DNA from 2 places in the Aurantiacibacter flavus genome. Region 2 is predicted to be linked to the other one. Evidence: predicted binding sites of a transcription regulator. Region 2 holds the regulator's gene; the other holds the start of a gene.
What was found. The regulator LexA, encoded in region 2, represses DNA repair genes until DNA is damaged. The targets are predictions, from matches to a motif close to GTTCCNCNCTTGTTCT.

Region 1 (15,778 bases), on a different contig from region 2:
CCCCGCGACTGGTGAAGAATTCGAGCAGCATCGCATGGGGCACGCGCCCATCGAGCACCACCGCCGCCTCGCACCCGGCCTCGACCGCCTGCACGCAGGTTTCGAGCTTGGGTATCATGCCGCCGGTGATGATGCCCTGATCTTCCAGCCGCGCGATGTCGGACGGGCGCAGATCGGTGAGCAGCTTGCCCTCCTTGTCGAGCACGCCCGCCACATCGGTCAGCAGGAACAGCCGCGCCGCGCCCAGCGCCGCCGCGATGGCGCCTGCCATGGTGTCGGCGTTGATATTGTAGGTCTGGCCCTGGCCATCGGTGGCGATGGGGGCAATGATCGGTATCATCCCCGCCGCGCTCAGCGTGTTGAGCACGGTGGTGTCGACCTCCTTCGGCTCGCCCACGAAGCCCAGGTCCACCACCTGTTCGATCTGGCTGTCGGGATCCTTCACGGTGCGGCTGACCTTCTCGGCCCGCACCATCTTGCCGTCCTTGCCGGAAAGGCCAATGGCCGTGCCGCCGGCGCGGTTGATCCAGCTCACCAGTTCCTTGTTGATCGCGCCCGAGAGGACCATCTCCGCGATCGAGGCGGTCTGCTGGTCGGTAACGCGCAGGCCACCGATAAACTCGCTCTCCACGCCCAGCTTCTTGAGCATGGCGCCGATCTGCGGGCCGCCGCCGTGGACCACCACCGGGTTGATCCCCACGGCTTTCAGCAGCACGATATCTTCGGCGAAGTCGCGCGCGGCGTCGGGGTTGCCCATCGCGTGGCCGCCATATTTCACCACGAAGCTACGCCCGGCATAGCGCTGGAAATAGGGCAGCGCCTCGATCAGCGTCTCGGCCTTGGCAAGCATCTGTTTTTCGGTGGTCTGGTTCATGCGCGGGCCTTAGCCGGTCGCGGCGGCAAAGCCTAGACCGATCCGGCGAGGCCCGCGCCGGGGATTATTCGCCCTCGTCGAGCACTTCTTCGTCGAGCGGCACGCCGGTGCCGACGGGGGTCATCGGCGTTTCGGGCAGGTCGACATCGACCGCCTCTTCATCGGCCGGGGTGGCGATCAGTTCGCCGCCGCTCAGGTCCTCGGCATCGACTTCGAGCGTGGGCTCGGTCTCTTCACCTTGGCAGGCGGCGAGCGCGAAGGCGCCGGCGAGTGCGAGAACGGTGGCGGTGCGGGCGGAAATACGACGCATTGAAGTCTCCTTGAAGCGTTCATGGTTCAATTGGGGGGCAATGGCGCACATGATGCCTGCCCGGCGCGCAGGTGGCCAGTCCAATGTGCAGCAATCGACCTGCGAGCGGTCGATCAGTCGGCAAGCACGCGCTTGAGCACGGCAACCCGCTCGCGTTCGGCGGTCATGTCGTGCTCGGGATGAGCGGCGATCTTGTCGAGCAGGACTTTCAATTCCTTGCGGCGATCTTCGTCGGTGGTCTCGTGCTTTGCGTCAGTCATCGACTTGCTCCTTTCCTTACCTTGCAATTCGCGAGGGCAGGAGAGGTTCCGCGCTTTGCGCGGGCGAGGATCAGGGCTGCTCGCTATCGGGCTGCTTGGCCCAGGGATTGACGTGTTTTTTCGGCTTGTCCTGCGCGGAGCCGCCCGCCGCCTCGACCAGCGCGGCGACCGCCTGCTGCTCGGACTGAGCGTCGTCGCCGGAGCCATCGTCGGCATGGGGGACGGTGCAATAGGCGGTCAGGCAGACCCCACCCGCCCAGAGCAACGCACGCCAGCGGCTGCGAAAGACTGCCTGGTACTTGCCGAACATGGCGGCGGGTATGGCATGGGGAGGGTTAAGGTTTGGTGGTGGATCAAAGCGAGGCATCCACGCAGATGTCCCAAAACATCTAATTGATATTTTGAAATAAAAAATTCATGCCGCTAAGATATTTGTAGATTTTTTGAAAAAACCCGAAGGGTTATAACCGATTCATCCCCAGCCCTTAAAATTCCTATGTTTTATTTTCAAAATTTCATTACCCCGTTTAAGCAATATAATTGATAATTTCCAACATTCGACTTCGAAAGCTCTACGCGTTTCAGATATTTCCGAACCGCCTCCGGTATAGCCTTCAAAAGGCAATGGATTCCCACTACCGTCGGTGATGACTTTTTCGCTGAATTTCTTACAATACTTTACCAGCATTGGATGATCAAAATCAAAGCTCATTAGTGCGTGGGCAAATTGATTCCGTATGTCTCTGATAATGTCCAAGTCTCGGGCGATATTTTCATCATACAGCCCTAATGCACGTCCAGCGACAATCTTCGCTCTTAGCGTTCCAAAAGGAGCGCCTTGGTCATGAAAAAGCACATTATCATCAAAAGGTTCTTTCAGCGCCTCCCGGATAGTATCCATGAGCTGGCTCTCGACAAGGGCGGCCCCCATAATTGCAGCCACACGATCCGAGCCGGCCTGAAATTCCTTCATGGCCGCCTTAAGTTCGCTATCATCTAGCTCACGCCTAGATATATGCGTAGACAAAGAGCCCACAGGAACAGAACGCTTGACGCCTCTTTCCCTTTCATGGGCAGTACGGTCTTTGTCCGGCTGACGCCGAGCCTCAGTCTGCCTTCGAATCTCGGCCTTTTCTTGGTCTGACTTGGCCACTTGAACCTCTCCCTTGGTCGCGGAAGCCTAATAAACCATAGCCTAGAGGTTCTCTATAGAAGTAGGACTTCGCTTATCGCCTGCAAACCGATGATGTCGTGACTGCCTTAGCCGGAAGGTCATGTTAGTCACTCCGCCGCAACGCTCCCGCCGGAAACCTCACCGAACATATCCGGCCCGGCCTCTTCCTCGCCCTCGTTCGCGGCGACGGCCTTCGCGTTCTGGCGCTTGTCAAAACTCGCCCAGACGTCCTGCCAATTGCCCTTGGTCGCGCCCTTGGAATATTCGGTCGAGCGGGTTTCGAAGAAGTTCGCGTGCTCCACCCCGTTCAGCAGCGGGGTCAGCCACGGCAGCGGGTGCTCTTCGATCATGTAGATCGCGGGCAGGCCCAGCTGGCTCAACCGCCAGTCGGCGATGTAGCGGATATATTTCTTGATCTCCTTCGCCGTCATGCCGGGCACCGGGCCCTGCTCGAAGGCGAGGTCAATGAAGGCATCTTCCAGCCGCACCGTCTTCTGGCACATGTCCATGATGTCTTCCTTCACCGGCTTGGTCAGGCAGTCACGCTCGGCGCAGAAGGCGTGGAACAGGCGGGTGATGCCCTCGCAGTGCAGGCTCTCGTCGCGCACCGACCAGCTCACGATCTGCCCCATGCCCTTCATCTTGTTGAAGCGCGGGAAGTTCATCAGCATCGCGAAGGAGGCGAAAAGCTGCAGCCCCTCGGTGAAGCCGCCGAACATCGCCAGCGTGCGCGCGATATCCTCGTCGTTGTCGACGCCGAATTCCTGCAGATAGTCGTGCTTGGCCTTCATCTCCTCGTATTCGAGGAACATGCCATATTCGCTTTCGGGCATGCCGATGGTGTCAAGCAGGTGCGAATAGGCGGCGATATGGATCGTCTCCATATTCGAGAAAGCCGCGAGCATCATCTTGACCTCGGTCGGCTTGAACACGCGGCCGTATTTCTCGTGGTAGCAATCCTGCACCTCGACATCGGCCTGAGTGAAGAAGCGGAAGATCTGCGTGAGCAGGTTGCGCTCGTGATCGGTGAGGTTCTGCGCCCAGTCGCGGCAGTCCTCGCCGAGCGGCACTTCCTCGGGCATCCAGTGGACCTGCTGCTGGCGCTTCCAGAACTCGTAGGCCCAGGGGTATTCGAACGGCTTGTAGGTCTTGCGGGCTTCGAGCAGCGACATGTTGTGGTCCCCTGGGTTTAGTACGAAAGGCCGATATAGCGATTCGGCGCCTGTTTTCGAAGCGGTGCGGGGGCGATTCGGCGGGGATAAGAGTCCACTCGGCGCAAGAACACTGGGGGAACGCGGCTCAGTCCTGCGAACGGCCCACGCGGCGCGATATTTCGAGCGCGATCAGGATCGGGGTCGACCACAGCCAGGTGAGCAAGGCCGCCTCGCGCCACTGGCCGCTTTCGGGCAAGCGGATCGAGCAGGCATAGGCCTCGAACAGGTTGTCGGGCGTGCAGGTCGAGGGCCAGAAGGCCGTGCGATAGAGATAGACCCCGAGCGCGATCCAGCCGAGCTGCGCGACATACAGCGCCATGTAGCGCGAGACCTTGACCTCGCCATAGCCGTGGTGCGTCGGAAAGCGGTTTACACGCGGTTTCATGGTGAGCGGGGGATAGCAGGCGGGCGGTTAACGCAGGCTTGCGCGGCCCCGGCGGTAGATGGCCTAAAGCGGGCGAATCACAAAGCCCTTCCCTGTGGGGAAGGGTTGGGATGGGGGTTCCACGCCAGCCTTGAGCCCCCCCCACCCCCAGCCCCTCCCCACGGGGAGGGGAGCAAGGTGGAGCAGGGTAAGGTCATCGGACTCTTGGCCCGATACGACAGCGGCGGCGAGTTCCGCTGAACCCGCCGCCGCCTGCATATCCTTTTGCTCGCCTTACTGGCAGGCGAGGCATTCCTCATAATCGGTCTGGTCCCCGCCCTGTGCGCTGAGTTCGAACTTCTGCGCGTCAGGCGTGTTGTCGGCCTCCACCCCGCCGGCAAACCCGGCGCGCTGCACCGACTTCGACCGCAGGTAATACAGCGACTTGATGCCCTTCTCCCAGGCCTGGAAGTGCAGCATCATCAGGTCCCACTTGTCGACATCGGCGGGGATGAACAGGTTCAGGCTCTGCGCCTGATCGATGAACGGCGCGCGGTCGGCAGCGAATTCTAGCAGCCAACGCTGGTCGATCTCGAAGCTGGTCTTGAAGGTGTTCTTCTCTTCCGCGGTCAGGAAGTCGAGGTGCTGGACCGAGCCGTTCTTCTCGAGGATCGAGTTCCACACGTTGGTGGAGTTCTTGCTCTTCTTGTCGAGCACCTTTTCGAGGTACGGGTTCTTCACCACGAAGCTGCCCGAGAGCGTCTTGTGGGTGTAGATGTTGGCCGGGATCGGCTCGATACAGGCCGAGGTGCCGCCGCAGATGATGCTGATCGACGCGGTCGGCGCGATCGCCATCTTGCAGCTGAACCGCTCCATCGCGCCCACTTCGGCGGCATCGGGGCAAGGCCCACGCTCCTGCGCCAACATCAGCGAGGCCTCGTTGGCTTTGGCGTTGATGTGCTTGAACATCTTGAGGTTCCACGCCTTGGCCATGGCGCTTTCCATGCCGATGCTCTTCATCTGCAGGAACGAGTGGAAACCCATCACGCCCATGCCGACCGAGCGTTCGCGCGCAGCCGAATACTTGGCGCGGGCCATCTCGTCAGGCGCGCGGTCGATGTAGTCCTGCAGCACGTTGTCGAGGAAGCGCATCACGTCCTCGATGAAGCGCTTGTCGGTGTTCCACTCGTCCCACTTCTCAAGGTTGAGCGAGCTGAGGCAGCACACCGCGGTGCGGTCGTTGCCGAGGTGGTCGATCCCGGTGGGCAGCGTGATTTCCGAGCACAGGTTCGAGGTCGAGACCTTGAGCCCCAGTTCGCGGTGATGCTTGGGCATCATCCGGTTCACGGTGTCGGAGAAGACGATATAGGGCTCACCCGTGGCGAGGCGCACCTCCACCAGCTTCTGGAACAGCGAGCGGGCATTGACCTTGCCGCGCACCGAGCCGTCCTTCGGGCTCAGCAGCTCGAAATCCTCGCCCGCACGCACGGCTTCCATGAAGGCGTCGGTCAAGAGCACGCCGTGATGCAGGTTCAATGCCTTGCGGTTGAAGTCGCCGCTGGTCTTGCGGATTTCGAGGAACTCCTCGATTTCCGGGTGGTGCACGTCGATATAGCAGGCCGCCGAGCCGCGCCGCAGCGAGCCCTGCGAGATCGCCAGCGTGAGGCTGTCCATCACGCGCACGAAGGGGATGATGCCGCTGGTCTTGCCATTGAGGCCGACCGGCTCGCCAATGCCGCGCACATTGCCCCAATAGGTGCCGATGCCGCCACCCTTCGAGGCCAGCCACACGTTCTCGTTCCAGGTATTGACGATGCCTTCAAGGCTGTCGGACACCGAGTTCAGATAGCACGAAATGGGCAAGCCGCGCCCGGTGCCGCCGTTCGAAAGCACCGGCGTTGCCGGCATGAACCACAGGTTCGAGATGTAGTCGTAGATGCGCTGGGCGTGCTCTTCATCGTCGGAATAGGCATCGGCCACGCGTGCGAACAGATCCTGATAGGTCTCGTTCGGGAGCAGGTAGCGATCCTTCAGCGTTTCCTTGCCGAAATCGGTGAGGTTCGCGTCGCGGGCAGGATCGGTGACGATGGTGAACCGGCGCGGATTGACGGTCTTGGAATCGGACTTGGCAGCCTTGGCCGCCACTTCTGCCGCACCGGCCACGGCACCGGCCATGGCCTCGGCGTCCACCAGCTGCTCGCTGCCTTGGTCCTTGCGGTCCATCGTCACTGCCTTCCTGCTCTTTTCCTTGGGCGCACCAGCGGCAACGCCCGTCGTTTCATCAAGTGCCAAGTTCGCCTCGTCGGTGTTGCGAAATTCCATTTGCGTCTTGCCCCCGGCTCTTGCCCCGCAGCAACGGACAAGGCCGCTGCTGCGCATCATATGTTCCGCACATGTTCCGAACAAGCAGCAATCGCCTCGCGGCGTCTTGTCCGACACTTCGTGCCCCGTGATCTCGCTTGCCAAACCCACATTTGCCCTTCGAATCGCCCCTCCCTGCCCGAGGCAGCTACGGAGGCGCTTGTCTAGGTAGTGGGTGTCACTGGCAGCCTGACCACAACCCCTTGTGAATCGGCCTAGGCCGTTACGCAATAGGGATCAGGCCAGTTTGCCCCCTCCCGGCCCATCTTCCCCGGGTGTATTGCATGGACAACACAGCGCGACGCGTGGTGCGTCCTCGGGTCGTGGCCGATGCAAGAGCAAAAACGCAGCTGAGGAAAAATATCTCCGCCATTTTGGCCTTGCCTTGCATTCGAATCGAGCGCCGCAACAATGCTGCGCAGGTGAGGATTTCTTAACCATAAGTGGCTATGCGCGAGAGCGGTCAGCCTCCCTCATGCAGGAGATCGAAACGATGATTGCCTTGTTCAAGGCCATACCCTTCGGCATCTTCCTGTGCCTGCTCGTGGCGCTATTCATTGGCTCGAGCGGAGGCACCGGCGGCATACTTGAGATCAAGCGGTTCGATGTCGATATCGCCCAGCTCGGGATAGACATGAAGCTCTACTGGAGCTGGTATCTCTTCCTCGGCGGCACCGTGCTGACCTGGTTCCTGCTGCTGATGATGGGCGACTGACCGCCCCTAACGGCAGAAGGGAGGAGAGAAGCCTCCCCCCCCCCGCACCCTTCAGGCGGCCAGATCCTGCCTTGGCGAGAACTGCCCGACCCGAGCGCCGCGCTCGTAATCGCCGGTCTTGGTGTGAAATACCTGCACCTGTTCGATCAGGGCATCGGCCTCATGCGACAGCGAACGTGTGGAAGCCGAGCACTGTTCGACCATGGCCGCATTGGCCTGCGTCATCTGGTCCATCGATGCCGTGGCCCGGTCGACCTCCTGCAGACGATGCGATTGCTCCTCGGCCGAACGCGCGATATCCCCTACAAGCGCGCTCATCTTGCTGACAGCGTTCACGATATCATCAAGGTTGGTGCCGCTGGCGCCAACGAGTTTGACCCCTTCCGCCACTTCGGAAGCGCTGTTCGAAATAAGACTCCGGATCTGTTCAGCCGCCTCGGCCGAGCGCTGCGCAAGAGCTCGCACCTCGGTTGCGACGACCGCGAAGCCCTTGCCGGATTCGCCTGCGCGCGCCGCTTCGACCCCGGCATTCAGCGCAAGGAGGTTCGTCTGGAACGCGATACCGTCGATCACTTCCACGATCTTGGCGATGTCTTGCGCCGACTGTTCGATCGCGTTCATCGCATCCACCGCACGCGAGACCACCCGGTGTCCCTCGCTGGCCCGCGCCCGGGTATCGTCCATCGAGCCGTGCATGGCCGCCGCATCGCGCGAAACCTGCCCGATCGCGCCGGTCACCTGGGTCAGCGCCTGAGCGGTTTCGGCGAGACGCGAGGACTGTACCTCGTTACGCGAGGCAAGGTCTTCGGTAGCCACACGAATTTCGGCGATCGACTGCTGCACATTGCCCGCGCCCGAACTGACCGTTTCCAGCGCCTGCGACAGGGCATCGAGCGCGCGATTGAAATCGGCGCGCAGACTTTCGTATGTGCCGGGAAATGGCGTAGCGAAGCGGAACGTAAGATTCTTGTCGGCCAGCGCCGTGATGCCTTCGGATAACGAGCCGACGACCTGACGCTGCTCGACCTCGCCCGCGCGCTGCGCAATCGCCGCCTGCCGGAAGGTTTCGAGAGCGCAGGCCATGGCGCCGATCTCGTCCTGCCGGTCCGCCCCTTCGACCTCGTGCGTGAGGTCACCCTGCGACATGGCTTCCATCGCGCCAGATATCCGGGCCATAGGCTCGATAGCGCGCTGCCGGATCGTCCGCGCGGCATAGACCACCGCCGCGACCAGCGCGAGCGCAAGTGCGCCAGCGACCGCCAGCAGCACAGCAGTGAGCCAATAGTTTTCCGCAACCATCGTCTCGCGGTAGGCGTTCGACATCTCGACCAGTGTCAGCACCTGGCCATGTTGAGCTTCTTAGGCCCGCGCCAGCTCCCCTTGCTGAATTGCGCGAATCGCCGCCTGATCGCCAGCCTCGAACGCCGGCAGGAAACGGTTGTCGACTATCTCCCAGAACGCATCTGCCGAAGCCATCGTGGCAGCGACCTGATCGGTCAGCTCGGCCGGAAGATCGCTGTCGGCCCAGAACTGCTTGCGTTCGCGGAACTCACTGCGGGTGACTTCGAGCCGCTCGAGATATCGGGAGCCACGCGCGGGGTTCGATGCCATGAGCGTGGTCAGCAGGTATGGCTCGACGCTGTAGGCCGGCGGCGGCAGAATGTCGGCCAGCAAGGCGTCTTGCAGCGTATTTTCCTGCGTCATCGGCCCGCCAAAACGCACCAGCGCGATAGTCACAACCGTCATGGCAACCGCCAGCGCGATCAGCACCATGATAATCCGGCTGCCGAGCTGGACCTGCTTCTTGATCAGCATTGCATTCCCTTTTTCGATTGCAATGCATCCCCTACTGGCCGCCCAATTCGCAAGGTCGCCTGCCTACATAAATGATATCCCCTATAGCCACCGAAACTTGCGTTCGCTTTGCGTTAACCCGTTCGGCCCGTTCAGGGCACCAGCACCGTATCGACCGGCAGCGGCGCGGTTTCCGGATAGTCGAGGATAGAGTGCAGCCCCCGGCTCTCGTGCCGCTTAAGCGCGCTCTGCACGATCAGGTCAGCGCATTGCAGCAGGTTGCGCAGTTCGACGAGGTCGGTGGTGACGGTGAAGTGGCCGTAATAGTCCTCCACCTCGGTGTGCAACAGCTTGATCCGGTGCGCCGCGCGTTCGAGCCGCTTGGTCGTGCGCACGATGCCGACGTAGTTCCACATGAAGCGGCGGATCTCGGTCCAGTTCTGCTTGATCACCACCTCTTCGTCGGAATCGGTGACGCGGCTTTCGTCCCAGGCGCGGATCGGCGGCACTGCTTCGAAGTTGTCCCAGCGGGCAAGGATGTCGCGCGCGGCGGCATCGCCGAATACGAAGCATTCGAGCAGCGAATTTGACGCCAGCCGGTTCGCCCCGTGCAGCCCACTCTCGGTGCATTCGCCCGCCGCATAGAGCCCCGGCAAGTCGGTGCGGCCCGCCAGGTCGATCACGATCCCGCCACAGGTATAGTGCTGCGCGGGCACGACCGGGATCGGCTCCTTGGTCATGTCGATGCCGAGCGTTTCGAGCTTGTCGTAGATGGTGGGGAAATGCTCCATCACGAATTCGGGCGGCTGGTGGCTGATGTCGAGATGGACATAGTCTAGCCCGTAGCGCTTGATCTGGTCGTCGATGGCGCGGGCGACCACGTCACGCGGGGCCAGCTCCATGCGCTCGGGATCGTAGTCGACCATGAAGCGGTGGCCGGTTTCGGGGTGCAGCAGGTGCCCGCCCTCGCCGCGCACGGCCTCGGTGATGAGGAAGTTCTTGATCTCGAGGTTGTAAAGGCAGGTCGGGTGGAACTGCATCATCTCCATGTTGGAAACGCGCGCACCCGCTCGCCAGGCCATGGCGATGCCATCCCCGGTAGCCCCCCGAGGGGCGGTCGAGAACTGATACACACGCCCCGCCCCGCCGCTTGCCATGATGGTGGCCCGCGCGGTGTGGGCGACGACCGTGCCGCTCACCGTGTCGAGCGCATAGGCACCCCAGACCCGGCCCGAGCCTGAATAGCGTTCTTCATGGCGCCCGGTGATCAGCTCGACGCAGGTCTGGTTCGGCAGCAGGGTGATGTTGCAGTTTTCCTCCGCCGCCTTGAGCAATGCGGCCTGCACCGCCCAGCCGGTGGCATCGTCGACATGGACGATGCGGCGATGCGAATGGCCGCCCTCGCGGGTGAGGTGGAGATGGTCGCTCTCGCGGTTGAACGGCACGCCCAGTTCACACAAACGGTCGATTGCCTCGGGAGCGTGGGAGATCACGAATTCGACCGTCTCGCGGTCGTTCAGCCCTGCGCCTGCGACCATGGTGTCGCGAATATGGTCTTCGAAGGTGTCGCCCGCGTCGAGCACGGCCGCAATGCCCCCTTGCGCCCAGGCGGTAGATCCGCTGGTGAGCTTGCCCTTGGCCAGCACCAGCACCTTGAGCTTCGTGGCGAGCGTGAGCGCAGCGGTGAGGCCCGCCGCGCCCGAGCCGATGATGAGGACGTCGTAAGGCGTGTCTGTCATCGCGCAGTAATGGCGAATGCCCTTGCCGCGCACAAGCCTCGCGCACCGGGTATGCGGCTATTGACGCAACAATTCAAAGGTCAGCGTCTGCGCCTCGCCTGCATCATCCTCGATGGGTACGCTGATATGCAGCACACCATCGTTGCCCAGTTCATATATCAGCCCGCCGAACGTCACCTTGCGGTCCCCCAGCGCGACGAGCGGGAATCTCTCGGCATCGGTAGCGCTCTTGCTTTCCCACCCCGAAAGATCGGCGTTGAAATGCTTGAGCACCAGTGCAAGGCTGCCCTCGCCGTCGGGAACGATAGTCATCAGTTCGTAGAACATGACATCGCCGTTCGGAGCCAGCTGGTAAAAGTGGCCCCCCAATTGCGCCGTACCCGCAGCGATCCAGGTTTCTCCCGCCTCGGCCCCGGCAATCCCGTCGCCCACCCACTGGCCTTCGAGCCAGGAGAGATCCGCCAGTTCGGCCGGCGGTCCGGCAATTGCGGGAGAACCGACCACGCCAAGCGCGGTAGCGGCAACAAACAGCTTAAGTGAATTCATCGTCCTGCCCCCCTTGCAACAAAGTCCCCCGGAGGCGGACGATATCTACGCGGCGAAATCTTACCAGAGGTAAGTGCTCAGGCCCCCGCGCTGGTCAGCTGAACGAACACGTCTTCAAGATCGGCCTCGCGCGTGGTCACGTCCTCAATGGCGAAACCCGCTTCCTGCAGCCGCGCCAGCACCTTGCCCGCGTTGCTCTCGCGCTTGTCGTAGGTGACCTCTATCAAGCGCTCGCCCGCCTTCTCGACCTTGCGGAAATACGGGTCGGACGGCAGCTCGGTCACATCCTTGTCGACCGTTACGGCAACGATCTTCTCGCCCATCTGACCGATCAGCTCGGCGGTCGGCTTGTTGGCCACCAGCTCGCCGTGGTTGATGATCGCGATGCGGTCGCACAGCTGCTCTGCCTCCTCGAGGTAGTGCGTGGTCAGCACCACGGTCACGCCTTGCGCGTTCAATTCCTGCACCAGCTCCCAAAGCTGCCGCCGCAGCTCGACATCGACGCCCGCGGTCGGCTCGTCGAGCACGAGGACCGGCGGCGAATGGACCATGGCCTTGGCGATCAGCAGCCGCCGCTTCATCCCGCCCGAAAGCGTGCGGGCATAGGCGTCGCGCTTGTCTTCCAGCCGCACCGCGCGCAGCAACTCTTCGGAACGGCGTAGCGCTTTGGCAATGCCGTACATCCCGCCCTGATTCTCCAGCACCTCGAACGGGGTAAAGAATGGGTCGAACACGATCTCTTGCGGCACAATGCCAATCGAGAGCTTCGCATTGCGCGGGTGCGCGTCGATGTCGTGCCCCCAGATGCTTATCGCGCCCGAAGTCTTGTTCACCAGCCCCGCCATGATGTTGATGAGGGTCGACTTGCCTGCCCCGTTGGGCCCGAGCAACCCAAACACACCGCCCTGCGGCACGTCGAAGGAAAGACCTTTGAGCGCCAGCTTCGGCTCGGCCTTGCCCGACCCTGCATAACGCTTCACCACATCGCGGATTTCGATCGCTGCTTCGCTCATGGCGCATCCAATGCGCGTTCGCCCCGCCAGAGGCAAGGGGCAGGCTGCAGACCATATTGCGAATCCGCCCGCTCCGCAGTAGGGCTGTGGGCATGGATAAGGCACCTGAAACCACCATCGTCGAAACCCACCGCGTCTGGTGCGATGGCGCTGGCGACATTCGCGGCGGTGAGAACTATCGCCCGGCCTCGCTCGGCCATCCGCGCGTGTGGATGGAAATCGACGAAAAAGGCTATGTCGATTGCGGCTATTGCGACCGGCGCTTTGTTCTCGCTGGCGGCGCGGCGGACGAGGGAAGCGTTACCGGCGCGGCCGCCTGACGGTGCATCCGGCTGGAGCCGGTGGCGACGTAACGAAAAACTCTCCTGCCCGTTCTGAGGTCATGGCACGTTCATTCCGTCTATGAGATGGTACTGCCATATGAACAGGAGAGCATCCATGAAGACCTTTATCGCACTTGCAGCCGCATCGACGCTGGCGCTGGGCGCGGCGCCGGTCTCCGCAGAAACGCCAGCGGAGCGCGCCGAGGCTCGCCTTGCCGAGCGTCTCGAAGGCCGCACCGCAGGTGAGCCCGAGAGCTGCATCACCGTGATGAACAGCAACAAGCTCGAAGTGGTGGAACGGATCGGCCTCGTTTACGAGCAGGGGGACACCATCTGGGTGGCGCGCACCACCAGCCCGAACCAGCTGCGCTTCGACGACATTCCGATCATCGAGCGCATGGGCAGCCAGCTGTGCCGCCAGGACGTGATGCGCACCGTCGACCGGTCGACCGGATCGTTCACCGGCGCCCTGTTCCTTGAGGACTTCGTGCCTTACACCCGCGCCGAGGACTGATCGGCCAAACCGGCATAGCCCCAAAAAATGGCCCGCCTGCGCAGAACGCGAGGCGGGCTTTTCTGCGTCTGCGCCGCGGACGCGGCCCGATCGGAAACGCGCCCCCGCCTCCGGTCACGCACTCAGACTGAAGGGGAAAGGCACCTTCCCTACGAAGCGCGGGGCCATTGCCTCCTCTCGACCTTGCAGATGCATCTCCACGCGATAGGCAGGCTCTGGTACGGCATCGTAGTCGCCCGCCAACTGGGCCGCGTCATAGCTATCGTAGGTGCCGATAACACCGTTCGCAGTGACCTCCACGGTCAAGGCGCCATCGGAACGAACATCGAGATAGTCGATGTGCGGCAAGCACCGCTCCGCACCGGCGAGTGACAAGGCGGTACCAGCACGCAAGTCGGCAAGCAGCTCGCGCGAGGTATCGCAGCCGTAGAGGAACGAGAGATTGATCCAGCGCGCGCAGCAAGCCGAATGCGCGGGACTGCGGCAATTGCTGGCCCGGCTCGAGCCCGATAGCGGTATCGATCTCGGGCGGGCCTCGCTATCGGTCATTTCGGGCCTCGCGCTCGACCTGCTGCTTATGACCTGAGCGCCTGGCTCGCCACCGTTACGCAGAGGTCGGCTTGCTACGCGCACTCCGCCCAGCTGCGCCAATCAGTCCGTGAAGCCCGGAAGCTTCAGGCGCTTTGCCGGATTTCCAACGACAGTTACGCCCGGGCGCACAGAAGAAAAGACAACCGCACCCGAGCCGACCGTGGAGGAATCTCGGACTTTCAAACCCTGAAGAATGCTCGATCCCGAACCGATGAGCACACGAGATCCCACCGATACAGCGCCACCGACTTGCGCACCCGGGTTTATCTGCACGAAGTCATCGAACGTTGCATCGTGCCCGACTCCAACCATAAAGTTCAGGTAGACATGGCGTCCGAACGACACATCTGATCCCACCACACAGTTCGGAGAGACGATGAGCCCCTGATCAGGAAGCTCCTGAATATCCGTGGCCAACACAGATGATGAATGGGCCAGATTCGGAAAAACAAACCCAGCGGATTCGAGCTTCTTGGAAACCGCCTCCTTGGTGATTGGGCTCCCGATCGCAAGAACTGCATATCTGGTGCCCACGAGTTCGGGAGTAATATCACCCTCAAAGAACTTATCGGGCAGCTTAAATTTGGAATACTCTTCCGAACTCTCGGACGAAAAACCTACTATATTCACTTCGTCTGAAAAGAACGCAGCGAACTCCCTGGCAAGCCCGCCGGTTCCTACCACCACCACATCCATACTATGCTCTCTTGAATCTGTGGCCGACACCAACCGAGGAAATCTTAAGCCGCTTCGGCAACATATGCGCGGGCAGCTTCGAGCTTAGGAACGCCTTCAATTCACCCTTGTCCAAGTCCCGATCGGCAGCCGGCTGAACGGTAAGCTCGACATGTTGACCGGTAATGGGATTTGGTTTGCCTTCGGCTTTCGCCAGCTCGACGTTCGCGAACTGCAAGGCCACTCGTTCGACCTCCGAAGCCATAAACTTCAAACCGCCAACGTTGATGACTTCGCTTGTTCGCCCGACAACCTTATAATATCCATCACGTTCTTCAACGATGTCTTTGGTGTTATACCAGCCATCTTCGTCAAAGGGACTATCCGCGTTCAGATAGCCCAGCATCCTTGTCTGTGACCGGATCTCGAGAACATCCTCGACCACTCTGGTCTCAACGCCTTCGCCGCCAACCTTCATAAAGAGACTATTTCGCGCTTCGCTTTTGACGCGCACAATTCCCAATTCGGACATTCCAAATGTCTGCCTGAAGTCCACGTTCGGCAGCAATTCGCACAAGGCATCCAGTGTTGGCTGATCCATTCGCTCGGTGCCATAGGTTATGATCCGAAGCGTGTCTGGAACCCTATCCGGTATTAGCCCGCTCATCAGCATCATGCGAAGAAAAGTCGGCGTAGTTGGCAAAACCTCAATCTTGTGCTCCGCACATGTCGACAATATATCTTCAACATTCCGGGACTTCGGGGCTACAACTGTACCCTTATTAAATAAGGTATGGAGCAGTGTATTAAGCCCACCGATGTGATCAAATAACAAAAAGTTTATAGTCTTTAAGGTGGGGCGCGGCGTTTCAAAGCGCTGCATGAACAATGTTAAGTCATGCAAGATCGCCTTAGGCCGGCCGGTCGTCCCTGTTGAAAACAAGACAAGTCCGGCGTGTTCCTGTGTGCGAAGCTTTTCGATGAAGTCGTGCTTGCGGCCATGCTCTATACGCCTGACGACACCGTTCTCTATAACAGCATCGACCAATGCAGATTCGAAGAAGTATTCATGTTGAGCCCTCGTATCCGTCGTAAGAGGCACGAGAATTACGTTTTTGTCGATCAACTCCAACAACGTCAGAATCGATTGCGGGTCAAAGTCACCAATGAGGGCGACAACATCTCCGCTCCTTATGTCGCTCAAATCAATAGATTCTTGATTCGATATCTCACTGAATTTCAGTTCACCGCTTGCGTGAACAAGAAATGGGTAGTCGATCCCGCGCCAACGCTCTTTAAGCTTATCCAATA
Region 2 (15,778 bases):
TGGCGCTCTCGATATCGGAGCCGTGGTATCGCATGGCCTTCGCGCCCTTGATGGCGGGGGCAGCGCTGATCCTGCTCGATCGGGCTACTGGGCCGAAGTGGCTGGCATTGGCGTGCGATCGCGGCATGGTAACCGCTGTGGCCTTGATTGCGAGCCTGTTTCTTCCCGCTGAAGTGGCCGCCATGGTGCTCGCCGCACTGCTGATGGCCTTCTTGCTGGTGTCTTGCGCTCGAGAACGGGCATAACGCAGACTTAACCAAAAACGTCTAAGGCCGGTGCAATGAGCGGAGATTCCCCCTGCACGCCATCGATCGACCAGGTCGAGGACGTGATGCGCTTCGAGCTGGCGCGCGGCGATGCCTTGCTTGCGTCGGCGCAGCCTGTGCTCTCGCATCTGCTCACCAGCGGCGATCAGGTGCAGTTCGGCGATGAGATCATCGCGCGCATTCGGGGGATGGCAAACCACGCTGCCCGCCAGCTGCTCGATGCGGTGGCCGAGGCCGACGACACGCTTGACCGCGATGCCTTGCTGGCCCGCCACGCCGAAGCGCTGGCCGAGGCGATCCTTGGCGATGGCGGCTTTCTTTCTCATGCCCATGCCCTAGCGCTCGAAATACACTGGGCTGACAAGCTGCACCATCGCTGCGGGCTCGACGCGGTGCTGACGCCGTTCCTGCAGGAGCTGGCCGCTTCGCCCGATGGCGAGATCGCGAGCGCTGCCATGCACGTTATGGCGGCACAGGCGCGGTTCGTGCAGCAGCAGCGCCGCATGGAGCTGGCGCTGGGTGAATTGCCGGGTGACCTGTTCCATCGACTGTTGCTCGCCATGCGCGGCTGCGATGAGCTGCCCGAACCGGCGGGCGAACAGGCCGAAGCCCACCTGCGCAGCACGTTCGACGAGGCGAAAGGCCGGGCCGGCCACATGGCGCGCCTGCTGCTCGCGCTTGGTCACAAGGCCGACCGGGCGCTCGCCATCGATCATGCAGGGCTTGCCCTGTTCGCGAGCGCGCTGGCGCTTGCCTCCGGCCTGAGCCGTGAGCATGCAATTTATGCGCTGGGCGAGAACCAGCTCGCCCGGCTAGCCCTCGCGTTGCGCGCGGCCGGGCTGCCGCAAAGCGCGTTGGAAGCGCAGTTCCTCCTGCTTCATCCCGAGATCACCCTGCCACCCGGCTTCGACGGTCTTAGCGCAGAGCGTGCTGCTGCTCTGTTGACCCTGGCGCAGGACTGAGGCGATGGTCGGCAGCTCCACCTTGCAGACTTTTGCGCGCACCGACGGAGCTGACCGTCTTATCGCGGCGCAGGAGCCTTTGGCAGGACTGCACGCGCGCTGCGGGGGCGAACTGCCCGGTGAGATAATTGCTCCGGCCTTGCGTGAAGTGGTCCAGATGGCGCGCGAATATGGCCTCAGGCTGGCACGGCGCCTGCGCATGGCCGATGACCGCGAGGTCTTCAGCATGTGGGTGGAGGTCGAGCCCGAAGGCGAGGGGTGTCAGGTTGCGATCTCGAACTGGCGCAGCGAGGGCGCTCCGCCGTCGAGCGTGAGCGGCGATGAGCACCGGATAGCGATGGCGCGCCACATGGCCGGGCTCAGCGCCCGGCTCGGGCCACGACAGGAACTGCTCGCCATCGAGCACCATGATGCGGATCTTGCCGGACTTGCACGGGCCATGACGGCAGGGGTTGGCCGCCCTTGGACCGACTTCGTAGCTTTGGAAGGTAATGTCCACCAGCAACCGCTACACTGGCGGCTCCTTGATGGAGCGCGACTGCGCGTAGCTGGTTTGCCGCAGCTATGGACTGCGCATCTGATGCCGCTTGGCGGCGGCGATCCAGGCAGCGGCGGCTTCGAACTGTTGCTGGTCTCCGATTCGGTCCCACCCGCTACGGCAAAGCCAGCGCCCGCTCTGGAACAGCGCCTGAACGGGATCGACCGCAAGATCGCGCCCGTACTGCGGCAGCCTGTATCGCGCATCATCGCCAATGCCGAGACCATTCGCTCGCAACTCTCAGGCCCGTTGGCCGACGAATACACTGGCTATGCAGCCGATATCACGGCAGCGGGCGAACACCTGTTGGCGCTCATCGACGACCTCACCACGTTGGAGATGATCGACGACGACAGCTTTGCGCCCGCGCCCGACCAGATTGACCTCGCTGACGTTGCGCGCCGCGCTGCGGGTATCCTCGGGATGCGCGCAAGCGAGCGGCAGATTGCGGTCGATGCACCGAAGCATGGAGAGAGCGTCCCGGCCATTGGCGAGTTCCGGCGGGTCTTGCAGATCCTCCTGAACCTGCTCGGCAATGCGATCCGCTATTCGCCCGAGGGCTCGTCGATCTGGCTCCGCGCCGAAAGTGAGGGCGGCCTGGCCAGCATTACCGTCGCCGATCAGGGCGAGGGGCTGAGCGCCGAAGAGATCGCGCGCGTCTTTACCAAGTTCGAGCGGCTTGGCCGTAGCGACGACGGCGGCTCGGGGCTGGGCCTCTATATCTCGCGCCGTCTGGCCGAGGCGATGGGTGGGACCCTGACAGTCGAAAGCGCGAAGGGGCAGGGTGCCCGCTTCACGCTTTCGTTACCGGCGGACGAAGCCGCCACTTCCTGATTTTTTATGGGGCGCCGCAGCGCCCCACCGATCAGCGCTTCTCGACCGGCACGTAGTCGCGCTGCGTCGGCCCGGTGTAGAGCTGACGCGGACGGCCGATTTTCTGGCCGGGGTCGGAGATCATCTCGTTCCATTGCGCCACCCAGCCCACGGTGCGGGCGAGCGCGAAGAGCGCGGTGAACATCGTGGTCGGGAAGCCGATCGCGCTCAGGATGATGCCCGAGTAGAAGTCGACGTTCGGGAACAGCTTCTTCTCGGCGAAATAGTCGTCCGACAGCGCCAGTTCTTCCAGTCGCAGCGCGGTTTCGAACACCGGATCGGTGACCTTGAGCGCATCGAACACCTCGCGCACGGTCTTCTGCATTACCGTCGCACGCGGGTCGTAGTTCTTGTACACGCGGTGGCCGAAGCCCATCAGGCGGAACGGGTCGTTCTTGTCCTTGGCGCGCTCGATATAGTGCGGAATGCGATCGGGCGTGCCGATTTCCTTCAGCATGTTGAGCGCCGCCTCGTTGGCGCCGCCATGCGCCGGGCCCCACAGACAGGCGATGCCGGCAGCGGTACAGGCGAAAGGGTTCGCGCCCGAGGAACCGGCAAGGCGCACGGTGCTGGTCGAGGCGTTCTGCTCGTGATCGGCGTGGAGGATGAAGATCCGGTCCATCGCCTTTTCGACCGCCGGGATCACCTCGTATTCCTCGGCCGGAACGCCGAAGGTCATCTTGAGGAAGTTGCCGGTGTAGCTCAACGAGTTGTCCGGGTAGAGGAAGGGCTGACCGACCGAATACTTGTAAGCCATGGCGGCGATCGTTGGCATCTTGGCGATCAGGCGATGGCTCGAAATCCGGCGGTGAACCGGGTCGGAGATGTCGGTGCTGTCGTGATAGAAGGCCGAAAGCGCGCCGACCACTCCGCACATGATTGCCATCGGGTGCGCATCGCGACGGAAGCCACGATAGAAGGTCATCAGCTGCTCGTGCAGCATGGTGTGGTGGGTGATCGTGTCTTCGAAGGTTTCCAGCTCGCCCTTGCTCGGCAGTTCGCCATTCAGCAGCAGGTAGGAAACTTCCATGAAGCTGGAATGCTCGGCCAGCTGGCCGATCGGATAGCCCCGGTGCAGCAGCACGCCTTCTTCGCCATCGATGAAGGTCAGTGCGCTTTCGCAGCTGGCGGTCGAGGTGAAGCCGGGATCGTATGTGAAGGCACCCGTGGTGCCATAGAGCTTGCGGATATCGACGACGTCGGGTCCGCAGCTTCCCTGCAGCACCGGAAGTTCGAGCGAGTTGCCGCCGAGTTCGAGGTTCGCTTGCTTGTCCGCCAAAGCCTGTACTCCTGTGTTAATAGTTGCGACCCTGCCGTCAGGACCGGGCCTGCGCGTCGATCCGCGCGAGGCTTTCGTCCCTGCCGAGCAGGACCAGCACATCGAAAATTCCGGGCGAAGTCGTTTGTCCCGTCAAAGCAGCGCGCAACGGCTGCGCCAGCTTGCCGAGGCCGAGCCCCAAGTCTTCTGCGTAGGCCTTGAGATTGGCCTCCAGAGCCTCGGTTGTCCAGTCCTTCTCGGCGCTCAAACGCTGTGAAATTGTGGCCAGACGGCCGCGTGCCTCGTCGTCGAGAAGTTGTGTTGCTTTTTCGGTCAGTTCGAGCGGGCGCTGCACAAACAGGAAGCGCGCGCCATCGGCCAGCTCACCCAGATCGCGCGCACGTGTTTTCAGCACGGGCATGGCCTCGGTCAGCAGCTTTTCGTCGGCCTCCGACCCGATCCGCCCGGCCACCAGACCGGCGAGGCGCGCATCGTCGGCCTCGCGAATGAAGTTGCCGTTCATATTGGCAAGCTTCTTCATGTCGAACCGGCTCGGCCCCTTGTTAACACCGCTGAGGTTGAACAGCGCGATGGCTTCCTCGCGGGTGAACTCTTCCTTGTCGCCGTGACCCCAGCCGAGGCGCAGAAGGTAATTGAACAGCGTTTCAGGCAGGATGCCCAGCTCGTCGCGATAGGCATCGACGCCGAGCGCGCCATGCCGCTTGGAAAGCTTGGCGCCATCGTTGCCGTGGATCAGCGGGATATGGGCATAGACGGGCTCGTCCCAGCCTTCCTCAATCCCCTGCATCGCCCGGATCAGCTGGATCTGGCGGAAAGCATTGTTGAGGTGATCGTCGCCTCGGATGATGTGGGTGACGCCCATATCGACATCGTCAACCACCACGGCCAGCATATAGGTGGGGGTGCCATCGGCGCGCAGGAGGATGAAGTCGTCGATCTCCTTGTTGGCGACCTTGACGCGGCCCTGCACGGCATCCTCGATCACAGTGTCACCGCCTGTCTCCGCCTTCAGGCGGATCACGAAGGGGGCGCCCTCGGGTGCTTCTGAGGGATCGCGATCGCGCCAGCGCCCGTCATAGCGCATCGGCTGCTTGTTCGCCCGCTGCTGCTCGCGCATTTCGGCGAGTTCTTCGGGCGAAGCGAAGCACTTGTAGGCCTTGCCCGCTTCGAGCAGCTTCATAGCCACTTCGGCATGGCGCGGCGCGCGCTCGGACTGGAACACCGGCTCGCCGTCGAACTCAAGCCCTAGCCAGTTCAGACCGTCGAAGATGACGTCGATGGCTTCCTGGGTGCTGCGCTGCTTGTCGGTATCCTCGATCCTCAGCAATGCCTTGCCGCCGCAATGGCGGGCATAGAGCCATGAGAACAACCCGGTGCGGGCGTTGCCGATGTGGAGAAAGCCGGTCGGGCTGGGCGCGAAGCGGGTGACGACCGGACGGTCTGCCGTGCTGCCTGCGCTTGCCATATTCACGTAATCCTGTCCTAATCTCATTGATGGCCACGCATTCGCCACCGCCGGTCCCGATGGGGGACGACACGGGCAATGCTGCGACGCAGCAGCCGCATTGGCTCAGCCGTGTCTCTTTGTCCAGTCTTGGCGACGGGGCCGAGGAATTCCTTGCCGATGCAGGCTTCGATCGCGGACCGTGGCTGGCAGTGGCCTTTGCCGGGGGCGTGGCCGCCTGGTTCGTGCTGCCAGGGCCTGCCGCCTGGATTGGCGCGATGGCGGCGGGAGCCATGGCGGCGCTGGGAGCGCTTGCCGCATGGCGCGGGCGCGAGGACCGGGCGCGGCTTTTGCTCGCGATTGTCACTGTCGGTCTGCTGATCGCGGCCGGGGTGGCGACGGGGTGGGCGCGCTCGGCATTGGTCGGGACGGAGGCGTTCGAACGCCCGCTGTCGGCCGACCTCGAGGGGCGGGTGCTCGAAAGGATCGAACAACCGGCGGACGAACGGGTGCGGCTTGTGCTCGCCATCCGCGATCCCGACACAGGCGAACCCGCCAAGGTGCGCATCAACGTCCCGCTTGCCGACGACGACCCGGCCTATCGCGAAGGCGCTCTGATCGCTTTCACGGCGCGCCTGATGCCGCCAGCCTCGCCGATGTTGCCTGGCGGCTACGACTTCGCGCGCAGCGCCTGGTTCACCGGCTATGCAGCCACCGGCAGCGTGCAGGGTGACATCGCGCTGGTCGAACCGGCAACCGGCGGAGAGGGCTGGCTGGCCGAAGTGCAGCGACGCCTCTCGGCCCATGTGCGTGGGCAGCTTGGCGGAGCCTCGGGCACCATCGCTGCCGCCTTTGCCAGCGGCGATCGCGGCGCAATTGGCGCGGCCGACGAGATTGCGATGCGCGATGCCGGGCTTACCCATCTGCTTTCGATCAGCGGGCTTCACGTCAGCGCTGTGATCGCGGGGACTTACTTGCTCGCCATTCGCCTGCTGGCGCTGTGGCCCTGGCTGACCTTGCGGATGCGACTTCCGGTGGGCGCTGCTGCGCTCGCAGCGTTGGCGGGGGCCGGGTACACGCTGCTGACCGGCGCTCAGGTCCCCACCGTCCGCAGCTGCGTGGCCGCATTGCTGGTGCTGGGCGCGCTGGCCTTGGGCCGGGCGCCGCTGTCGCTGCGGATGGTGGCGGTGGCGGCGGTGATCGTGCTTCTGCTGTGGCCCGAATCCATAGTCGGACCCAGCTTCCAGATGAGTTTTGCCGCCGTGATCGCGATTGTCGCGCTGCACAACTGCGGCTGGGCCAAGGCCTTCCTCGCCCCGCGCGAGGAGCGACGCCTGACGCGGCTCGGGCGGCAGACCGCGATGTTGCTCATCACCGGCTTCGTCATCGAACTGGCGCTGATGCCGATCGTGCTGTTCCACTTCCATCGGGCCGGGGTCTACGGCGCGCTGGCCAATGTGATCGCCATTCCCCTGGTCACCTTCGTCTCCATGCCACTCATCGCGCTGGCTCTCGTGCTCGACCTGATCGGGGCGGGGGCGCCCGTGTGGTGGCTGGCCGGCCAGTCGCTTGACCTCATGCTTGCCATCGCCCACTTCACCGCCGCTCAGCCCGGTGCGGTGAAGCTGTTTCCGCATCCCGGTGCCTGGACCATGGCACTGTTCGTCGCCGGCGGGCTTTGGCTCGCTCTTTGGCAGGGCCGGGCGCGCGCCTGGGGCCTTGCGCCGGTGGCGCTTGCGACCGTGTTGATGCTCGCCACGCGCGTTCCCGACGTACTCGTTTCGAGCGACGGGCGACATGTGGGCATCACCACCGCCGACCGGCGGCTCATCATGCTGCGCGACACCGACAGCGCCTATACCCGCGACAACCTGATGCAACTGGCCGGGGTCGAGGCAGAGCCGGTGGCGCTGGCTGATTGGCCCGGCGCACGGTGCAGCCCCGAGTTCTGCTCGGTCACGCTCGAACGCGCAGGGCGGGCCTGGCATTTGCTGCTCGCGCGCAGCGACCTCATCGTGGAGGAGCGGGCGCTGGCTGCGGCATGCCAGCGCGCCGATATCGTCGTCGCTGACCGGTGGTTGCCGCGCTCATGCCAGCCGCGCTGGCTCAAGGCCGACCGGCGGATGCTCGCGGCAAGCGGTGGCCTTGCCATCCTGCTCGATCCGCCCGAAGTCACCACCGTAGCGCAGGGGCAGGGCGAACACGGATGGTGGCGCGGCGAGGCCGAGGATTAATCGGCCCGCCAACGCCACCAAACTGGTCAATTAGTGGTAACGCCGCAGGAGCCCGGCGAGCTTACCCTGCACTTCGACTTCGGTATCGGCATAGACCTGCGGTTGCAGAGCCGAGTTTGCCGGATCGAGCCGGATCTTGCCACCATCGTGATGCAAGTACTTGAGCGTTGCCTCTTCACCGCGAATAAGCGCGACCACGATCTCACCATCGCGCGCGGTGTTGGTCTTCTTCACGAGAGCGAAGTCGCCATCGAAGATGCCCGCTTCGATCATCGAATCGCCCGATACTTCCAGCGCATAGTGATCGCCCGAGCCGAGCAGAGCGGCGGGGACGGGCAGACTACGGCTATCCTCCAGCGCTTCAATCGGTTGCCCCGCGGCGATCTTGCCGTGAAGCGGAATCTCGATCACGTCGTTTGCCGGAGCAGGCGCGGCAGCTGGCGGTGTGGTCGCCTTGGCCACGGCATCCTTAGCGGTGCGACCGGCAGCCATGTTCTCAGGCATCTTCACCACTTCGAGCGCACGCGCGCGGTTGGCGAGACGCTGGATGAAGCCGCGCTCTTCCAGAGCTGAGATCAGTCGGTGTACGCCCGACTTGCTCTTCAGGTCGAGCGCCTCCTTCATCTCTTCGAAACTGGGCGAAATGCCCGTTTCCTCAAGCCGGTGGTGGATGAATAGCAAAAGCTCGTGCTGTTTCGCGGTCAACATGGGCCACTCCGTCAAACAGTCCCAAATCGGGAACCAATGCGGAACATCTATGGAACGATTGCGGCCAAGTCAAGTCCATCCGCCACCGCTCAGCAGATAGACGGCGACCATGTCGCCCGCCTTTGCTTCGCCCGCATGGGCAGGGCGCGCAATCAGCGCCTCACTCGCGGCGAGCGCGCGCAGCGCCGAGGAGTCCTGCTGGCCGAGCAGCGTCACGCCGCCATCGCCCATCCTGGCACGCACGAGCTCGGCGCGTCCGCCCGTCGCGGGCAGAGCATCAAGCGTGGGGAGGGTGATCGCACGCGGCAGAGGTTGGGCCGCGCCCGCAAGGCGTCGCAGCAGAGGGAGCAGGAACAGGTAGGCCGTGACCATGCTGGAGACCGGATTGCCCGGCAGGCCCACCACGAACTGCGCGCCCTTGCGCGCGATCAGCAGCGGCTTGCCCGGCTTCATCGCGATCCGCCAGAAAGCGATTTCCGCTTCCCATTCCTCCAGCGCCGGGCGGACGAGGTCGTGGTCGCCCACCGAGGCTCCGCCGCTGGTGACGAGCACATCGGCGGCATCCGCCTGTGCCAGCGCGGCGCGCATCGCCTCCATCGTGTCGGGCACGGGGCCGAGCCGGTCGATCTCGCTGACCAGCCCCTTGCACATGGCCGCAAGCATTGCACCGTTGCTGGCGGGGATCTGGTGCGGAGCGACGGATTCCGGATCGGCGGCAAGCTCGTCGCCGCTATCGAGTACGGCGATGCGGGGAAGGCGGCCCACGTCAAGGGTGCCATGTCCGCCGGACAGCGCCAGCGCCACGGCTGCGGGCGAGAGCCTTGTGCCTGCGTCCAGCAGTGCGTCGCCTTGCGCGAAGTCGAGCCCGTTGCGGCGCACGTGGCGCGGCGTTGCCGCGTCCTCGCCGTTCAGACGCAGGGCATTACCCTCGCGCTCAGCGTTCTCCTGCAACAGCACCGCCGCCTCTCCCTGAGGCATCAGCGCTCCGGTCGATATGCGGATAGCCTCGCCCGGGGCCAAGGCCCTGTCGAACGGATGGCCCGCCGCGCTTTCGCCCACCACCTGCCACGGGCCGGTCAGCTCGTCGGCACGCACGGCATAGCCGTCCATCGCCGACAGGTCCGCAGGGGGTTGTGTGCGGCGCGCCAGCAGCGGGGCGGCGAGATAGCGCCCCGCAGTGTCGCCCGTGGGCCGACGTTCGCTGCCGAGCGGCGCGGCCATGGCGAGCAGCCGTGCTTGCGCCTCCTCGTGCGGGATGGGCGGGGGGAGGCTCACTCGGCGTACCAGTCGCCGCTCTTGCCGCCAGTCTTGGCGAGCAGGCGGATTTCGGAGATGATCATGCCCTTCTCGAGTGCCTTGGCCATGTCGTAGATCGTCAGCAGCGCTACCGAGACGGCGGTGAGCGCCTCCATCTCGACGCCGGTCTTGCCGGTCAGCGCGGCGCGCGCGGTGACCGCGATGCCGTCGTCTTCGAAAGCGAAGTCAACGCTCACCGTATCGAGCGCGAGCGGGTGGCACAGCGGGATCAGCTCTCCGGTCTTCTTGGCCGCCATGATCCCGGCGATCCGCGCGGCGGCCAGCACGTCGCCCTTGGGGCCGGAGCCATCGCGCACCGCCTGAAGCGTTGCGGGTTGCATTTCGATGAAGCCGCTTGCCGTAGCCGAGCGAACGGTTGGTGCCTTGTGGCCGACATCGACCATCCGCGCCGCGCCAGTTTCGTCGAGGTGGGTGAGCTTGCTCATCGGCTTGCGGCCTTCATCGCTGTTGCATTCGGTGCAAGGTGGTACAGGTGTGACACCGTCCTGGAGAGAAATTTCCTGCCGCGCGCAAGAGGGCTGTAGCGCGATCCTGCGAGCAGCTTATGAAAGGCGTTCGTCATACCACTGTCGTGGCACAGGATAGCAATGTAGGACAGGGCACTGTCGTTCGCCGGATATCGAGCGCCAGTACGGCTCTTGCTAGATCAGGCGCGCGATGAAATAGCCGACAGCTCCGACCAGCAGCCAGGTGGTAACGGTGAGGCCGCCAAGGATTACTACGCGCGTCCGGCGGCTCAACTTTCCCACGTCGGGTTCAGGGATCGCCTCATCCTGCAACACCGGATTGGCAAGCGCCGGGGCGGCGAGCAAGGCCGCGCTGACGGCGGCCTGGGTAATCGGCACGTGAAACTCGGCACCGTACTCGGTTTCGTGATCGACCCGCGCGCTGCGCACGATTGTCGCGGACACGGTTCCGGCCTCGGGGAGCGCAACCTCGAAGGTTTCGCCCATGGCAAGCTTGGCCGACGACCGGATGCGCAAGCCTGTCTGCGAGAGGTCCAGAATGACGACAGGCGTCGTTCCCGGCCCGTCGGATGCGTCGAAGCTGAGCGTGAAGGTCCGGCGACTGGCACTTCTCCGGTCAAGAAAAGGCGTCGGGTGAGAAAGGGCGGCAACTCTGGGCAGCATGATAGACCTCCATGCCCGCCATCCACGATTATGTTTGAGAAGCGGTAAAGGCGAGCAGAAAGATTGCCACGTAGCCGGGGTAAATCTGCGTCAGGCCTTCTGCTAGAACAGCCGCGCCCCGTTCGCCACGGGCTTGTCAGGCGCGAACAACGCCACCTCGCCATCGGCATCGGGAAAGCCGAGCACCAGCACTTCGCTCATCATCGGGCCGATCTGGCGCGGCGGGAAGTTGACCACGGCGGCGACCTGCCGCCCCACCAGTTCCTCGCACGTGTAGTTGACGGTGATCTGCGCCGAGCTTTTCTTCTCGCCAATGACGGGGCCGAAATCGAGCGTGAGCCGGAAAGCAGGCTTGCGCGCCTTTTCGAAAGGCTCGGCTGCGATGATCGTGCCCACGCGGATATCGACGGCGAGGAACTGGTCGAAGCCGATCTGTTCGGCAATCGGGGCATCGGCATCGTGCAGCAGGTGCATGGCCCTATCCCTCGAGCAACTTGTGTGTTGCCGCCGCCACATCATCCTGTCGCATCAGGCTTTCACCGACGAGGAAGCAGCGCACCCCCGCTGCGGCGAGGCGCTGGCAGTCGGCATGATCGCGGATGCCGCTTTCGCCCACCAGCAGCGAGCCCTCCGGCGCCAGCGCGGCGAGTCGCTCGGTCGTGGCGAGATCGGTGCTGAAGGTCTTCAGGTTGCGGTTGTTGACCCCGATCAGGCGCGAGGTGAGGTGCTTGGCCGCGCGCTCCATCTCGGCCTCGTCGTGAACTTCGATCAGAACGTCCATCTGATGCGCCAGCGCGGCTTGTTCGATGTCGGCCATCAGCCCATCGTCCAGCGCGGCGACGATGATCAGGATCGCGTCGGCCCCGATGCTGCGCGCCTCGGTCACCTGCCAGGGGTCGACCATGAAATCCTTGCGCAGGACGGGCAGGTCGCAGGCAGCACGGGCTTCCTTGAGATAGTCTTCGTGGCCCTGGAAATAGGGCGCGTCGGTCAGCACCGAGAGGCAGGCCGCGCCGCCAGCGGCATAGTCGCGCGCGTGAGTAGCGGGGTGGAAATCCTCGCGGATGAGGCCTTTCGACGGGCTCGCCTTCTTGACCTCGGCGATGAGGCCGAAACCGCTTTCGGCCTTGGTACGCAATGCCCGTTCAAACCCGCGCGGGGCTGTTTGCTGTGCCGCGGCTTCCTCCAGCGTGGCAAGGCTCATGTCTGCCTTGCGGGCGGCGACTTCGTCGCGCTTGGTGGCGCAGATTTCCTGTAACTTGTCCAAAACCAGTCTCCGGCTAGGCCTAACCCTTGCTCGCGGCAATCCAGCAGTCGAGCAGCGCCTTGGCCAGCCCCTTGTCGATCGCTTCGGCGGCCTCTTCCACGCCGTCGCGCAGGCTCGCCACGTCGCCCGCCACGACCAGCGCGGCAGCCGCGTTAAGCAGCACGGCATCGCGATAGGCACCCTCTTCGCCTTGCAACAGGCGGGTCAGCGCAGCCGCGTTATGGTCCGCATCGCCGCCCCGGATCGCTTCGAGCGAGTGGCGCGGCAGACCTGCATCCTCGGGCGTGATTTCCTCGCCGATGCCCTCGATCCCGAGCGTCGCTACGCGGCTGGGGCCAGCGATGGAAAGCTCGTCGAGCCCCTCCAGCCCGGAAACGATCATCACCTTGTCCATGCCCAGCAGCTGCATCGCGTCACGGTAAATCGGCACATAGTCGGGCCGGGCGATGCCGATAAGCTGGCGCTGCACACCTGCCGGGTTGGCGATGGGGCCAATCAGGTTGAAGATCGTCCGCCGACCCAGCGCCTTGCGGATCGGCATCACGTATTTCATCGCCGGGTGGTGCGTCTGTGCGAAGAGGAAGGCGATCCCGATCTCGTTCAGCGTCAGCTCGGCATGGTGGCCCGCGCCATCGAGATCGAGTCCAAGCGCCTCCAGCGTGTCGGCCGCACCCGCCTTCGAGCTGGCCGCGCGGTTGCCGTGCTTGGCGACCGGCACTTCGCAGGCCGCGACCACGATGGCGACGGCGGTGGAGATGTTGAGCGAATGCTGTCCGTCGCCGCCGGTGCCGCAGACATCGATGGCGTTGGCCGGAGCTTTCACGCGCCGCATGGTTTCGCGCATGGCCTGCGCGGCCCCGGCGATTTCCTCGGCAGTCTCGCCGCGTTCGGTCAGCGTGAGCAGCACATCGCGAATCTCATTGTCGCCCAGCTCGCCGTTCAACATGCGCGTGAACAGCGCGTGGCTTTCGGGCATCGTCATGCTCATGAGCCGGCGTCGTTTCTGGCCTTCGGCTCCAGCCCCGCGATGCGCAGGAAATTCGCCAGCAGCGCGTGGCCGTGTTCGGTGGCGATGCTCTCGGGGTGGAACTGCACACCGTGGATCGGCAGGTTCTCGTGGCGGAAACCCATCACTGCCGTGCCGTCGATCCCTGGCGTCTCACTGGTCGCATTGATCAGCAGGCACTCGGGAATGTCTTCCACGATCAGTGAATGATAGCGGGTAGCGATGTATGGCGAGGGCAGGCCTGCAAACAGGCCGCTGCCGTCATGCGTGACGGCGCTGGTCTTGCCGTGCATAAGCCCGCCGCGCGTTACCGTGCCGCCAAAGTGCTGACCGATCGACTGGTGGCCAAGGCACACGCCCATCAGCGGGCGCGCCGCATCGGCGCAGGCCGCGACGAGATCGAGCGAGATGCCCGCTTCGTTCGGCGTGCAGGGGCCGGGCGAGATCAGGATGCCTTTGGCCCCCGTCGCCAGCGCCTTGGCGGCGGTGAGCGCATCGTTGCGCACCACTTCGACCTTCGCCCCCAGTTCCATCACGTAGTGGACAAGGTTGAAGGTGAAGCTGTCGTAGTTGTCGACAACGAGGATGTCGGGCTGGCTCATGGTTGTGCTCTTGCCTTGTTTTTCACCACGATCAAGGGGCCGAGCGGGGCGCGTTGGTCCATGCGGTCGGCCACCGGGTCCCACAAGCTCGATACCGAGCCATCGAGGAACAGCGCGTTGGGCGTCTTGAGCCGATCACGATAGAGGCGCGCGATCACGCCGAAGCTGATCGGGCCTTGCGAGATGACGAAGTGCGCGCGGCCCTGCCCGTCGACGCCGACCGCGTTGCGCAGCAGGCGGCTGGGGCCGTTCTCTGTGATCTCGGGGTGAATCTCGCCGTCGATCACCAGCATCGGGCCGCTCTGGGTGCCGAACTGCGGGCGTTCAAGCACGGTGCTGTAGAATTCTTCTGTGTCGAGCACCTGCCAGGTGCTACCGCTGCCGAAGAACACGCCGTTGGGTTTCAGGTGGAAGTTGCCCACTCCATTGGCGCGGCTCAGCTCTTTCAGCCTTTCGCCATTTTCCACGAAGTATCCGACCGGCATGCCCGCATCGTCGAACATGCCGCCGTTCATGGCGAAGGCGACATCGGCTTGCGGGTTCGCCTTGCGGAAGGCCGCGAAGGAGCGGAACGGCGCGCCGCCCGACGGGCTGAGCGCGGTGGCGATGGTGTGATCCGCAGGATCGGCGATGCAGTCGACGAACCGCTGCTTCTCGAAGGTGATGACCTCGCAGGCATCGAACGCCGCGGCTGATGACGATGCGCTGGGCGAGGCCGCCCCGCCATCCTCGCTGCCGCCATCGAGCGCGATGCGCACCACGGGCTCGCCGCCTTGCGGTGCATCGCCACAGCCTGCCAGCAGCAGGAGCGCGGCCAGCAGTGGCGCGCGGGTCACTGGCCGAAGCCCGGTTCGCTCGCGACCCGCACGGCCTCGCGCGCAGCGGCAATCAGGGCACCGGCCTTGTGGCGGCACTCGGCCGCTTCATAGGCCGGATCGCTGTCGGCGACGATCCCGGCGCCCGCCTGCACGTTCATCACCCCGTCCTTGATGACGGCGGTGCGCAGAACGATGCAGCTATCGACCGAGCCATCGGGCGCAAAGTAGCCGACGCCGCCAGCATAGGGCCCGCGCGTTTCGGGTTCGAGTTCGGCGATCACCTGACAGGCGCGAATCTTCGGCGCGCCCGATACAGTTCCGGCAGGGAAGCCTGCGAACATCGCGTCGATAGCGTCGTGATCGGGCGAGAGCTTGCCCACCACGTTCGAGACGATGTGCATCACATGGCTGTAACGCTCGACAATAGAGCGGGCCGTGACCCGCACCGAATCCGCCGCCGCCACCCGGCCAACGTCGTTGCGGCCCAGGTCGAGCAGCATCAGGTGCTCGGCGCATTCCTTCGGGTCGGCGAGCAGGCTTTGCTCATTGGCCACATCCTCTTCGGGCGTCTTGCCGCGCGGACGGGTGCCCGCGATGGGCCGGATCGTCACTTCGCCATCGCGCACCCGCACGAGGATTTCCGGGCTCGATCCGACCACGGCGAAGCCGGGCAGGTCGAGGAAATAGAGGAACGGCGAGGGGTTCACCCGCCTCAGCGAGCGATAGAGCGCAATCGGTGGTACCGGCAGCGGGCAGGTGAAGCGCTGCGCCAGCACGACCTGGAAGATGTCGCCCGCCGAGATGTATTCCTTCGCGGCCAGCACGATCCGTTCGTACTCGGCCTCGTCCATTACCGGCTCAAGCTCGAGATCGGGCGGCACGGCCAACTGCCGCGAGGGCGGTACCGCGCCCGAAAGCTGGCGCAGGGCCTCGTCGATCCGCTCGCCCGCGCGCTCGATCAGCATATCGGGCTCGCCGGCACCCGCCCACAGCGGGGCGATCACGAACAGCGCGTCGGTCAGCGAATCGAACACCAGCACCAGCGTGGGGCGCGCAAACAGCATGTCGGGCAGGGCCAGCTCGCTCTGCGGCGCGCGCGGGAGTTTCTCCACCAGCCCGATGGTCTCGTAGCCGAAATAGCCCACCACGCAGGCAAGCGCAGGCGGCAGCTCGGCAGGAACGTCGATCCGGCAGCAAGCGACCAGATTGCGCAGCTCGCTCAGCGCATCGCCCGAAAGCGGTGTATAGGCCTCGCGGTCATGCTGCCACTTGCGGTTGACCTCGGCGCTATGCCCGGTGGCGCGGAACATCAGATCGGGATCGAGCCCGAGCAG

Region 1: ABDJ38_RS12305 (ribonucleoside-diphosphate reductase subunit alpha) is a predicted target of LexA. The motif match lies at 6,581-6,596, and genes of this name have one in related genera.

The regions. Positions count from the first base shown of each region.
Region 1 covers NZ_JBDLBR010000004.1:74,688-90,465, forward strand. The annotation lists gene argB (acetylglutamate kinase) at 1-874, opposite strand, end outside; gene ABDJ38_RS12275 (hypothetical protein) at 939-1,184, opposite strand; gene ABDJ38_RS12280 (hypothetical protein) at 1,298-1,444, opposite strand; gene ABDJ38_RS12285 (hypothetical protein) at 1,515-1,811, opposite strand; gene ABDJ38_RS12290 (hypothetical protein) at 1,917-2,597, opposite strand; gene ABDJ38_RS12295 (ribonucleotide-diphosphate reductase subunit beta) at 2,726-3,790, opposite strand; gene ABDJ38_RS12300 (hypothetical protein) at 3,918-4,217, opposite strand; gene ABDJ38_RS12305 (ribonucleoside-diphosphate reductase subunit alpha) at 4,491-6,518, opposite strand; gene ABDJ38_RS12310 (hypothetical protein) at 7,051-7,272, shown strand; gene ABDJ38_RS12315 (methyl-accepting chemotaxis protein) at 7,324-8,613, opposite strand; gene ABDJ38_RS12320 (hypothetical protein) at 8,632-9,087, opposite strand; gene nadB (L-aspartate oxidase) at 9,219-10,805, opposite strand; gene ABDJ38_RS12330 (DUF6265 family protein) at 10,863-11,351, opposite strand; gene ABDJ38_RS12335 (ABC transporter ATP-binding protein) at 11,429-12,364, opposite strand; gene ABDJ38_RS12340 (zinc-finger domain-containing protein) at 12,457-12,684, shown strand; gene ABDJ38_RS12345 (hypothetical protein) at 12,803-13,201, shown strand; gene ABDJ38_RS12350 (hypothetical protein) at 13,316-13,549, opposite strand; gene ABDJ38_RS12355 (hypothetical protein) at 13,644-13,787, shown strand; gene ABDJ38_RS12360 (acetyltransferase) at 13,853-14,488, opposite strand; gene ABDJ38_RS12365 (ANL family adenylate-forming protein) at 14,490-15,778, opposite strand, start outside.
Region 2 covers NZ_JBDLBR010000002.1:671,387-687,164, forward strand. The annotation lists gene ABDJ38_RS07915 (hypothetical protein) at 1-245, shown strand, start outside; gene ABDJ38_RS07920 (hypothetical protein) at 281-1,228, shown strand; gene ABDJ38_RS07925 (sensor histidine kinase) at 1,233-2,600, shown strand; gene ABDJ38_RS07930 (citrate synthase) at 2,632-3,918, opposite strand; gene gltX (glutamate--tRNA ligase) at 3,956-5,383, opposite strand; gene ABDJ38_RS07940 (ComEC/Rec2 family competence protein) at 5,413-7,596, shown strand; gene lexA (transcriptional repressor LexA) at 7,627-8,304, opposite strand; gene ABDJ38_RS07950 (molybdopterin molybdotransferase MoeA) at 8,374-9,579, opposite strand; gene moaC (cyclic pyranopterin monophosphate synthase MoaC) at 9,576-10,046, opposite strand; gene ABDJ38_RS07960 (PilZ domain-containing protein) at 10,263-10,751, opposite strand; gene ABDJ38_RS07965 (tRNA-binding protein) at 10,854-11,225, opposite strand; gene trpC (indole-3-glycerol phosphate synthase TrpC) at 11,230-12,018, opposite strand; gene trpD (anthranilate phosphoribosyltransferase) at 12,038-13,006, opposite strand; gene ABDJ38_RS07980 (anthranilate synthase component II) at 13,003-13,626, opposite strand; gene ABDJ38_RS07985 (phosphodiester glycosidase family protein) at 13,623-14,462, opposite strand; gene trpE (anthranilate synthase component I) at 14,459-15,778, opposite strand, start outside.